Regions from separate parts of the Planococcus chinensis genome, predicted to be linked through region 2. Evidence: predicted binding sites of a transcription regulator. Region 2 holds the regulator's gene; each other region holds the start of a gene.
The links. Region 2 encodes Rex, which represses fermentation and respiration genes when NADH is low (regulators of the CRP and FNR family bind a similar motif). Its sites were predicted from a motif close to TTGTGAAATATTTCACAA; they were not measured.
Positions count from the first base shown of each region.

Region 1: the regulator Rex is predicted to act here: its motif matches at 1,061-1,078, upstream of ACFSDB_RS00215 (cytochrome C oxidase subunit II).
Region 3: the regulator Rex is predicted to act here: its motif matches at 1,646-1,663, upstream of ACFSDB_RS02985 (AtpZ/AtpI family protein).

Region 1 is NZ_JBHUFW010000002.1:33,916-37,192, forward strand. It holds gene ACFSDB_RS00205 (universal stress protein) at 1-64, opposite strand, end outside; gene ACFSDB_RS00210 (Crp/Fnr family transcriptional regulator) at 277-978, shown strand; gene ACFSDB_RS00215 (cytochrome C oxidase subunit II) at 1,138-1,263, shown strand; gene ACFSDB_RS00220 (cytochrome c oxidase subunit II) at 1,303-1,770, shown strand; gene ACFSDB_RS00225 (b(o/a)3-type cytochrome-c oxidase subunit 1) at 1,772-3,277, shown strand, end outside.
Region 2 is NZ_JBHUFW010000005.1:459,632-462,908, forward strand. It holds gene tatC (twin-arginine translocase subunit TatC) at 1-685, opposite strand, end outside; gene ACFSDB_RS09815 (twin-arginine translocase TatA/TatE family subunit) at 698-892, opposite strand; gene ACFSDB_RS09820 (redox-sensing transcriptional repressor Rex) at 983-1,615, opposite strand; gene ACFSDB_RS09825 (ABC-F family ATP-binding cassette domain-containing protein) at 1,745-3,277, shown strand, end outside.
Region 3 is NZ_JBHUFW010000004.1:95,818-99,094, forward strand. It holds gene upp (uracil phosphoribosyltransferase) at 1-382, shown strand, start outside; gene wecB (non-hydrolyzing UDP-N-acetylglucosamine 2-epimerase) at 465-1,580, shown strand; gene ACFSDB_RS02985 (AtpZ/AtpI family protein) at 1,817-2,038, shown strand; gene ACFSDB_RS02990 (ATP synthase subunit I) at 2,043-2,414, shown strand; gene atpB (F0F1 ATP synthase subunit A) at 2,442-3,152, shown strand; gene atpE (F0F1 ATP synthase subunit C) at 3,216-3,277, shown strand, end outside.

The DNA of each region.
Region 1 (3,277 bases), on a different contig from region 2:
AAGCAAGCTCCGCTTCTTTCGATCCGTCGATCGCCACTAATATTTGGTTGTATTCTAATGTCATGATAAATTCCTCCTTCTCCGTCTCCCTGTTACATTTCGATAAAGAATCACTCAGTTCCTGCTTTGCAGAAAGCAGGGCAATAAAGATTCGTCGAACCTGTGACGGGGTAAAAAAGTAAAAAAGCGGAAATTCCTTCAGCCGGGGAAAAGCCAGTGTGTTAAAATTGACTTAAAAGGATGCCGCAATCCATCGGTGCCGGAGGAGGGTTGATTTTGAGAAAACAATTGTCTGATCAAGATTTATCATCTGAACTGGAAGAGCTTCGATCGATTCGCCACAGCATAAAAGAATATCAAAAAGGGGCTTATTTGTTTCAAGAAGGCGACCCGATCAAAGGCGTTTATATTGTGCAGGCCGGAAAAGTGCAAATCGGCAAAATCACGCCGAATGGCCGCGAGCTGACCTTGCGCATCTGTGGGCCGCAGCAATTGGTCGGGGAAGTCACGGTCTTTTCAAACCAGTCGGCCTACATGCTCGATGCAAAAGCAATCGAAGACGTGGTGTGCATGAAGATCCACATCGAAGACTTGGAGGAAGCGTTGCTTGATAACAGCCGGCTGGCAGTCGCATTCATGAAATGGATGGGGATCGACCAGCAAAAAACCCAGACCAAGTTCCGGGATTTGATGCTGCACGGCAAAAAAGGCGCTTTGTATTCCACATTGATCCGCTTGAGCAACAGCTATGGGGTGCCGCATGGCGAAGGGGTGCTGATCGACATGGTCCTCACCAACCAGGAACTGGCGAACTTCTGCGGCATGACGCGGGAAGTAGTCAACCGCATGCTCAACGATCTGAAAAAAGTGAAAAAGATCTCTTATATAGAAGGGAAAATCGCCATTCACGATCTTTCCTATTTAAAGCACGAAATCAATTGCGAAAACTGCCCCATCTCGTTCTGTAAAATTGATTGATGCCATATGATGAAGCTCCCTTAACAAGGAGCTTCTTTTTTTATGTCAAAAATATGGCGCGCCTTCAAAATAAAGTTGTCAGGTGTGATATTTCTCACAGTGCCGGCTTTGGGCAGCGATTAATCTGTAGTCAAGAGAAGAATATACGAGGTGAAGAAAATGAGCAAAAAATACGATGAACATCAGGACATGGATTTAAAAGGGACGCTGGTGAGCGTGTTTTTCGTCGGTGCCGTCATTATCGCGATGTGGGTCATCGTCTATCTGATGTATGTAGCAAGATAACCACTGGAATGAAACAGGAGAAAAAAGGAGAAGATACACATGCATCTGCATAAATTTGAAAAAATCTGGCTGATCTTCGGGATCGCCTCACTAATTGTTTTTCTAAGCGTCGTCGGCGTCAGCGCATTCTCGCACGACCATACGCCTTCAGGCGGGATGGACACCATCGATCCGAAGAAGGTGAACGAAACGGCGCCGTTCGACAAGCCCGGCGTCAGCCAGCTTGACGACGATACGTACCAGGTCACATTGATCGCGATGGCATTCGGCTACAATGCGCCGGATCTGAAAGTGCCGGCAGGCAAGGAAGTCATTTTCAAAGCGACGAGCACAGACGTGGTCCACAGTTTCACGATCGATGACACGAAAGTCAATATGATGGTCGTTCCTGGCCAGATTACCACAAAGTCCTACACATTTGAAAAACCCGGCAAATACCTGATTCTCTGCAATGAATACTGCGGAACCGGGCACCACATGATGTTTACTGAAATAGAGGTGTTTTAAGATGATCGCTGCACAAGACCGCAAAATCGCATTATGGAATATCGGAGTCGCCTATACGGCGTTCTTGATCGGCACACTCGCCGGTTTGCTGCAAGTCTTTATCCGCAATGACGCCCTGCAATTGCCCGCTTGGCTGGACTACTACCAAATTCTTACCGCACACGGCGTTCTGCTTGCACTTGTTTTTACGACATTTTTCATTTTCGGCTTTTTCATCACCGGCATGAGCAAAAGCATCGGCACATTCGGGCCGAAAGTCCGGTTGTTTTCCTGGATCGGCTTCGCAGTCACCCTGCTTGGCACCATTCTTGCAACGGTCATGATCGTTTCGGGCCAGGCATCGGTACTCTACACGTTTTATGCGCCTTTGAAAGCGAGCGGCTGGTTCTATGTCGGCCTTGCGCTTTGGGTCGTAGGAACGTGGATCAGCAGTTTCGCGCTGATCGGCCATTACATGGTATGGCGCAGAAAGCATAAAGGTGAGCACAGCCCGCTGTTTGCTTTCATGACAATCACGACGATCATCATGTGGATCATTTCATGCCTCGGCGTAGTCGCAACGGTTCTTTTCCAATACATCCCTTGGGCATTCGGCTTCACGGATACGATCAACGTTGAACTCAGCCGCTCGCTGTTCTGGTATTTCGGCCACCCGCTTGTGTACTTCTGGCTGCTGCCGGCATACATGGCCTGGTATTTGATCGTACCGAAACTGCTCGGCGTGAAAGTATTCAGCGATTCACTCGCACGTCTTTCATTCGTCCTTTTCATTCTCTTTTCAATTCCTGTCGGCTTCCACCACCAATTGACGGAGCCCGGCATCTCGAATTTCTGGAAATTCCTTCAGGTAGTTCTGACGTTCATGGTTATCGTGCCGTCGCTTATGACCGCGTTCTCCATGTTCGCAACGTTTGAAATCTCAGGCCGCAAAAAAGGGGCTACCGGCTTGTTCGGCTGGTTCCGCCTGCTGCCTTGGAAAGATGTCCGCTTTACATCGATCTTCATCGCTATGGCGTTCTTCATTCCCGGCGGCGCAGGCGGCATCATCAATGCCAGCTTCCAGCTGAATGAAGTCGTCCACAACACGCTTTGGATTGTCGGCCACTTCCACATCACCGTCGGTACGCCGGTGGCGATGACGTTCATGGGCCTTACCTTCTGGCTGATCCCGTATCTGACCGGCCGCAAATTTACGAAGACGATGCAGCGCCTCGGATTTGTCCAGATCATCACCTGGTCGATCGGCATGCTGCTGATGTCGACAGCGCAGCACATTCTCGGGCTTCTCGGCGCACCGCGGCGTACAGCTTATTCCGGCTACAACGACCATCCGGCTGCAATGGAATGGTTTGACGGCCTGCTGACCAACCACGTCACCATGGCTGTCGGCGGCAGCATCCTGTTCCTGTCAGCGATGATCTTGATCTACATCGTCATCATGACGATGTTCCTGTCGCCGAAAGCGGAACGTCCGGAAGACTTTGTCGAGTTCCCGCTTGCGGACAGC
Region 2 (3,277 bases):
TGACAATGCTGAACTCGTACAAGAGCAGCAGCGGCACCGTCACCATCATGTGCGAGACGATGTCCGGCGGCGTGATGAACGCAGCGATTGTGATCAGCACGAAATACGCGTATTTGCGGTATTTGGCCATCAGCATCGGCGTGATGATGCCGAGGCGCGTCAGGAACAGCATGAGCACGGGCAGCTGGAAGATGAATCCGAACGGCAGCGTGATCTGGAACAGGAACTGGAAGTATTCATTGATGCCGATTGTCTCCTGGATATCGAGGTTGTCCGAGATGTTCAGCATAAAGCCGATGACATACGGGAACAGCACGAAATAGGAAAACGCCAATCCGCTGAAAAACAGCAGCAGCGCGAACGGGATATAGCTCAGTGTCGCGGTCCGTTCCTTGTCATGCAGCCCCGGGCTGATAAATGCCCAGAACTGGTACATGATCACGGGCGACGTGAGGATCACCGCAAGAATCGTCATCACTTGCATGTAGATCTTGATCGGATCGGTGATTTTGAACGCGTTCAGCGTCAGGTTCTTCGCTTCTTCGGTGAACTGCAGGTAACGGATCAGCGGTTCAGCGAGGAAGAAGCTGAGAATGAGCGCTAATATAAAGAAAACGGCGATGATGGTCAGCCGTTTTCTCAATTCGCCTATATGTTCAACTAACGTCATATCTTTTTGATTCATCGGACAGACATCCTATCGTATTTCCTTTTGCTCTTCTTTCTTCTTAGCATCTGCGTCGTTGTCTTCATCCATCAAGCCTTTAGTAGCGTTCTTGAACTCGCGCAAGGAAGAACCAAACGCTTTTCCGAGTTCCGGAAGCTTTTTAGGGCCAAAAATGATCAGTGCAACAATACCGATGACAATCAAACTAAGTGGACCTGGAGCCATTAGAGACACCTCCTGTAATATGCTTTCATTTTACATCATTCACTAGGGTTTGGCTATTTCGAAAGGCTGGCCAAATGTGAAGGTTTTAAGTCATTGCTGCTTGATCTGATAGATCAGCGTCTGCAGCTCGACGGAAAGATCGATCGTCTGGACGCGGATATGGTCCGGCACCGAAATGCGGACCGGCGTGAAGTTGAGGATCCCTTTGATGTTCATCTTCGCGAGGCGGTCGGTCACTTCCTGGGCGGAGCGCGACGGGACGGTCAGGATGACGACTTCGATGCCGTATTCGGCGATCTTCTCCTCGATGCGATCCGGGTGGAACGTATCGATGCCGCTGATCTGCTCCCCTTCGGCTGGGCTGTTCGTATCGAACGCCAGGACGATCTTGGTGTTGTGGTTGCGCTGGAAATTATATTTCAAAAACGCACTTCCCAGATGCCCAACGCCGATCAGGGCAACATTTGTCGCTTCATCCTGGTCGAGCGTCTTGCGGAAAAACGCCAAAAGGTCCTGAACGTCATAGCCGTAGCCCTTTTTGCCGAATGCGCCGAGATGCGAGAAATCCCGGCGGATGGTCGCTGAATCGATTTTCATCGCTTCGCTCAGTTCCTGGGAGGAAATCCGCTTCTGCCCCGCATTCGCGAAGTTCTGGATAAACCGGTAATATAGCGGCAGGCGCTTGGTGGTGGCCTGTGGAATTTTAAATGGTTCTTGTTGCATGCAAGGTCCCTCCTGAGGAGCTTTTCAAATCGATACTATCTTACATTAGGCGCCCCCATATGTAAAGCTGGCTCAATTGCGAACGGGCGCCCCATCGGCTACACTTAATAGAGAATAGAGGTGACCTGCATGATAGTGCTACAAGTAAACCAAGTCCATAAATCGTTCGGAGCGGACGAGATCCTCTCCGGCGTGAAACTGGAAGTCCAGCACCGCGACCGCGTTGCCCTCGTCGGCCGCAACGGTGCGGGCAAATCGACGCTTTTGAAAATCATATCCGGTGAAATGTCTTATGACAGCGGCGAGATCATCATGCCGAAAGATCTGACTATCGGCTATTTGGAACAGCAGACCGACCTGGAGTCCGATGCGACGATCTGGGACGAGATGATGACCATCTTCATCCACTTCCGTGAACAGGAAGCCCAGCTGCGCCGGCTTGAAGCGCAAATGGCGGACCCTGGCGTCTACAACGATGCCGAACAGTACGGGAAGGTCATGAAAGAATACGACGCCTTGCAGCATAGCTTCAAGGACGCTGGCGGCTATCAGTTCGAAGCTGACACCCGCACCATTCTCCATGGCATGAAGTTCTACCCGGATGACTACGGCAAAAAAGTGGTTTCATTGTCCGGCGGCCAGAAAACGCGCCTGATGCTGGCCAAGCTGCTGCTGGCAAAACCCCAGCTCCTCATACTCGATGAGCCGACGAACCATCTCGACATCGAAACGCTGAGCTGGCTCGAGAATTACCTGAAGAACTACCCGGGCGCCATCCTCATCGTGTCGCATGACCGCTACTTCCTCGACCAAGTCGTGACGCTTGTCTATGAAGTGTCCCGCCACCGCGTCAAGAAGTTCACCGGCAACTACAGCCGCTACCTCGACGAGAAAGCGAAGCAGTACGAACTCGACATGAAGCAATTCGAAAAGCAGCAAGGCGAGAAAGCGAAGCTTGAGGACTATGTCCAGCGCAACCTTGTGCGCGCATCGACCACGAAGATGGCGCAGAGCCGCCGGCGCGTCCTGGAGAAGACCGATTGGATGGAAGCGCCGGACGGCAGCGAGAAATCCGCCCGTTTCGGCTTCACCATCGCGAAGCAGAGCGGCAACGATGTGCTGAACGTACGGGACCTGGCCATCGGCTATGGCAGCGAGCCGGTTTCCGAGAACATTTCCTTGAAGCTGTACCGCCAGGAAAGCATGGCGCTTGTCGGGCCGAACGGCGTCGGCAAGTCCACGCTGCTGAAGACGATCATGAAGGAACTGAAGCCGCTTGCCGGCGACATCCATTACGGCACCGGCATCCAGTTCGGCTATTACGACCAGGAGCAGGCCAACCTGAAAGGCAATAAATTGCTGCTCAATGAATTATGGGACGATTACCCGCACGTCAACGAAAAGGACATCCGCGGCATACTCGGTCGCTTCCTGTTTTCAGGGGATGATGTGCTGAAGCCCATCTCCACCCTTTCCGGCGGGGAGAAAGCCCGTGTGGCGCTGGCCAAGCTGATGATGCAAAAAGCGAACGTCCTGCTGCTTGATGAGCCGACGAACCATTTGGACCTCGACAGCAAGGAAGTGCTCGAAAATGCGTTGATCGACTATCCCGGCACGATCCTGTTCGTCTCGCATGACCGCTACTTCATGAACCGGCTGGCG
Region 3 (3,277 bases), on a different contig from region 2:
CATGGTCGATGGCATCTTGAAATTGATACCGGCAGCAAAAGTGGGGCATATCGGCCTTTACCGCGACCCGGAAACATTGCAGCCAGTGGAATATTACTTGAAATTGCCGTCCGACGTACAGGAGCGGGAGTTCATCGTCGTCGATCCGATGCTGGCGACAGGCGGTTCGGCAGTCGAAGCTGTCAACTCGCTGAAAAAACGCGGAGCGACAAAAATCCGCTTCATGTGCATCATCGCAGCTCCTGAAGGCGTTGAAGCCCTGCAGGCTGCGCATCCGGATGTCGATATCTACATTGCAGCTCTGGATGAGAAGTTGAACGACCATGGCTATATCGTTCCGGGACTTGGGGATGCAGGAGACCGGTTGTTCGGAACGAAGTAAGGAACCCCGCGGAAAGGGAGGGCCTCAAGTTGGGGCATCCTCCAATCCGCTCCTTAACAAATCAAAGCGAGGGATATGCTCAATGAAAAAGTTGAAGGTAATGACGATTTTCGGAACGCGGCCGGAAGCGATCAAGATGGCTCCGCTCGTGCTGGAACTGCAAAAGCACCCGGAAACGATCGAGCCGCTTGTTGCGGTCACCGCACAGCATCGTGAAATGCTGGATCAGGTGCTGGAAACATTCCAGATCACGCCGGATTTCGATTTGAACATTATGAAAGAGCGCCAAACGCTGAGCGACGTCACGGTCCGGGGGCTGGAAGGCCTCGACGGCATCATGAAAGAAGCGAAGCCGGATATCGTGCTGGTTCACGGCGATACGACGACCACATTCGTTGCGAGCCTGGCGGCATTCTATAACCAGATTGCAGTGGGCCACGTAGAAGCGGGACTCCGTACATTCAATAAATACTCGCCGTATCCGGAAGAGATGAACCGCCAGCTGACAGGCGTCATTTCGGATATCCATTTTGCGCCGACTGAAAAGTCCGCACAGAACTTGCGCGCGGAAAACAAGAAAGAGGAAACGATCTACGTTACCGGCAATACGGCCATTGACGCATTGAAGACGACCGTGCGCGATGACTACACGCATCCGATGCTCGAGAAGATCGGCAGCGACCGGATGATCCTCCTGACGGCCCACCGCCGTGAGAACCTGGGCGAACCGATGCGCAATATGTTCCGTGCCATCAAACGTCTGACCGAAGAACATGACGATATCCAAGTCGTATACCCGGTGCATTTGAATCCGGCTGTCCGCGAAGTGGCGAACGAAATCTTCGGCGACAACCGCCAAGTCCATTTGATCGAACCGCTTGAAGTGCTGGACTTCCATAACTTCGCAGCGCGCTCGTACTTCATCTTGACGGATTCGGGCGGGGTTCAGGAAGAAGCGCCGTCGCTCGGCAAACCTGTCCTTGTGCTGCGCGATACGACGGAACGTCCGGAAGGCATTGATGCGGGAACGCTGAAGCTTGCCGGCACGAACGAGGAAGACATCTACCGCCTCGCGAAGGAATTGCTGACGGATAAAGCCGCTTATGACAGCATGTCGCATGCATCGAACCCTTATGGAGACGGCAAAGCATCAATGCGGATCGTCAAAGCACTGCATGAATATTTCGGAAGTAAATAAGCGCTAAACCGGCAGTTTGGACATTTAAATTAAAATTTGTCAACAATATGTCGGGCCAAAATCGCTTGTGATGTTTTTCACTACTAGCAATTGACATGATTTTACCCCTATTGTATGCTTACAAAGGGTATGCATGAGAAGGTTTTCATACATAAAAGATGTTGTTCTGAAAGCCTGATGCGACTGCTCTTTTTAGGGGTAAAATGTCAAATCAAACGAAACTCGAGGGGTTTATCATGCGCCCATCAAAAAGTCCCTTACAAGCGATGGCTCTTTACAGTGCCATCCTCTCACAACTTGTCGGGTCCGTGCTCATCGGTCTGTTCACAGGTATGTGGCTCGATGAACAATTCGGAACCGCCCCGCTTTTCTTGATCATCCTCCTGTTCCTGGGATTAGCTCTCGGAATATGGGCGATGCTTCAGACCGTCCGAAAATTCGAATCAGGAGACCAGTAAAAAAATGGATGGACTTAGGGAAATTTATGAACGCTTAAAAAAGATGATTTTTTTCATCCTTGCGGCTTTTGTCATCGGTTGGGGATTCACCCCGTACCAGGCAGTGTTCGCGGGCCTCATAATTGGAACTTTGTTCGGAATCTATAATATGTGGATTTTGGTTCGCCGGATGGAGAAATTCGACCGGGCGGTGGCAGAAGGCTCGAAAGTTCGTTCGCTTGGAACGGCATTACGGTTTGCATCAGGTGTTGCCGCTGTTGCGATAGCTATTCTTTTCGCAGAGCATATTCACTTGGTCAGTACGGTAATTGGGTTAATGGTCCCTTATGTTCTGCTGTTGGCAGAACGGATTGTTTATCACGTGAAACACCATTAAGAAAGTGGAAAGAGAGGTGAAACTATCGTGGGTCATGGCGCTCCAATGTATGAAGTGTTCGGGATCTGGTTTAACTTGTCGAACGTAATGATGCTAATTGTAGCCGCTCTTATCGTTTTCCTAATTGCTTTTATCGCTACACGGAATCTGCAGCTCAAGCCGACAGGCATGCAGAACTTCATGGAATGGATCATGGATTTCGTCAAGGGCATCATCAAAAGCAATATGGACTGGAGAACAGGCGGCCGATTCCATGTACTAGGAATTACGCTCATCATGTTCATCTTCGTATCGAATATGTTAGGGCTTCCTTTCTCAATCATTATCAACGGGGAACTGTGGTGGAAATCACCAACAGCTGATCCGATTGTGACAATGACGCTGGCGGCAATGATTATCATCTTGAGCCATTACTATGGCATCAAGCTGAAAGGCGTGAAAGGCTACGGGGCGGATTATTTCAAACCGATGTCATTCTTGTTCCCGCTGAAGATCATTGAAGAATTCGCAAATACGCTGACACTCGGTCTGCGTCTTTACGGGAATATTTACGCCGGTGAGATTTTGCTAGGTTTATTGGCCGGACTCGGTGGAGCAAGTGTAGTCGGTTTTGCCGCAGCATTCCTTCCGATGATGGTATGGCAAGGATTCTCGATCTTTATCGGGGCTATCCAAGCGTTCATTTTCGTTATGTTAACGATGGTTTATATATCGCATAAAGTCAGCGACGACCATTGAGTATAAAACGCTCCTGACAGAGCAAACACAAAAAAACAACTATCCTGAGGAGGACACATCACAATGACAGGTTCATTAGGTTTATTAGCAGCAGCAATCGCAGTAGGTTTAGCAGCACTAGGTGC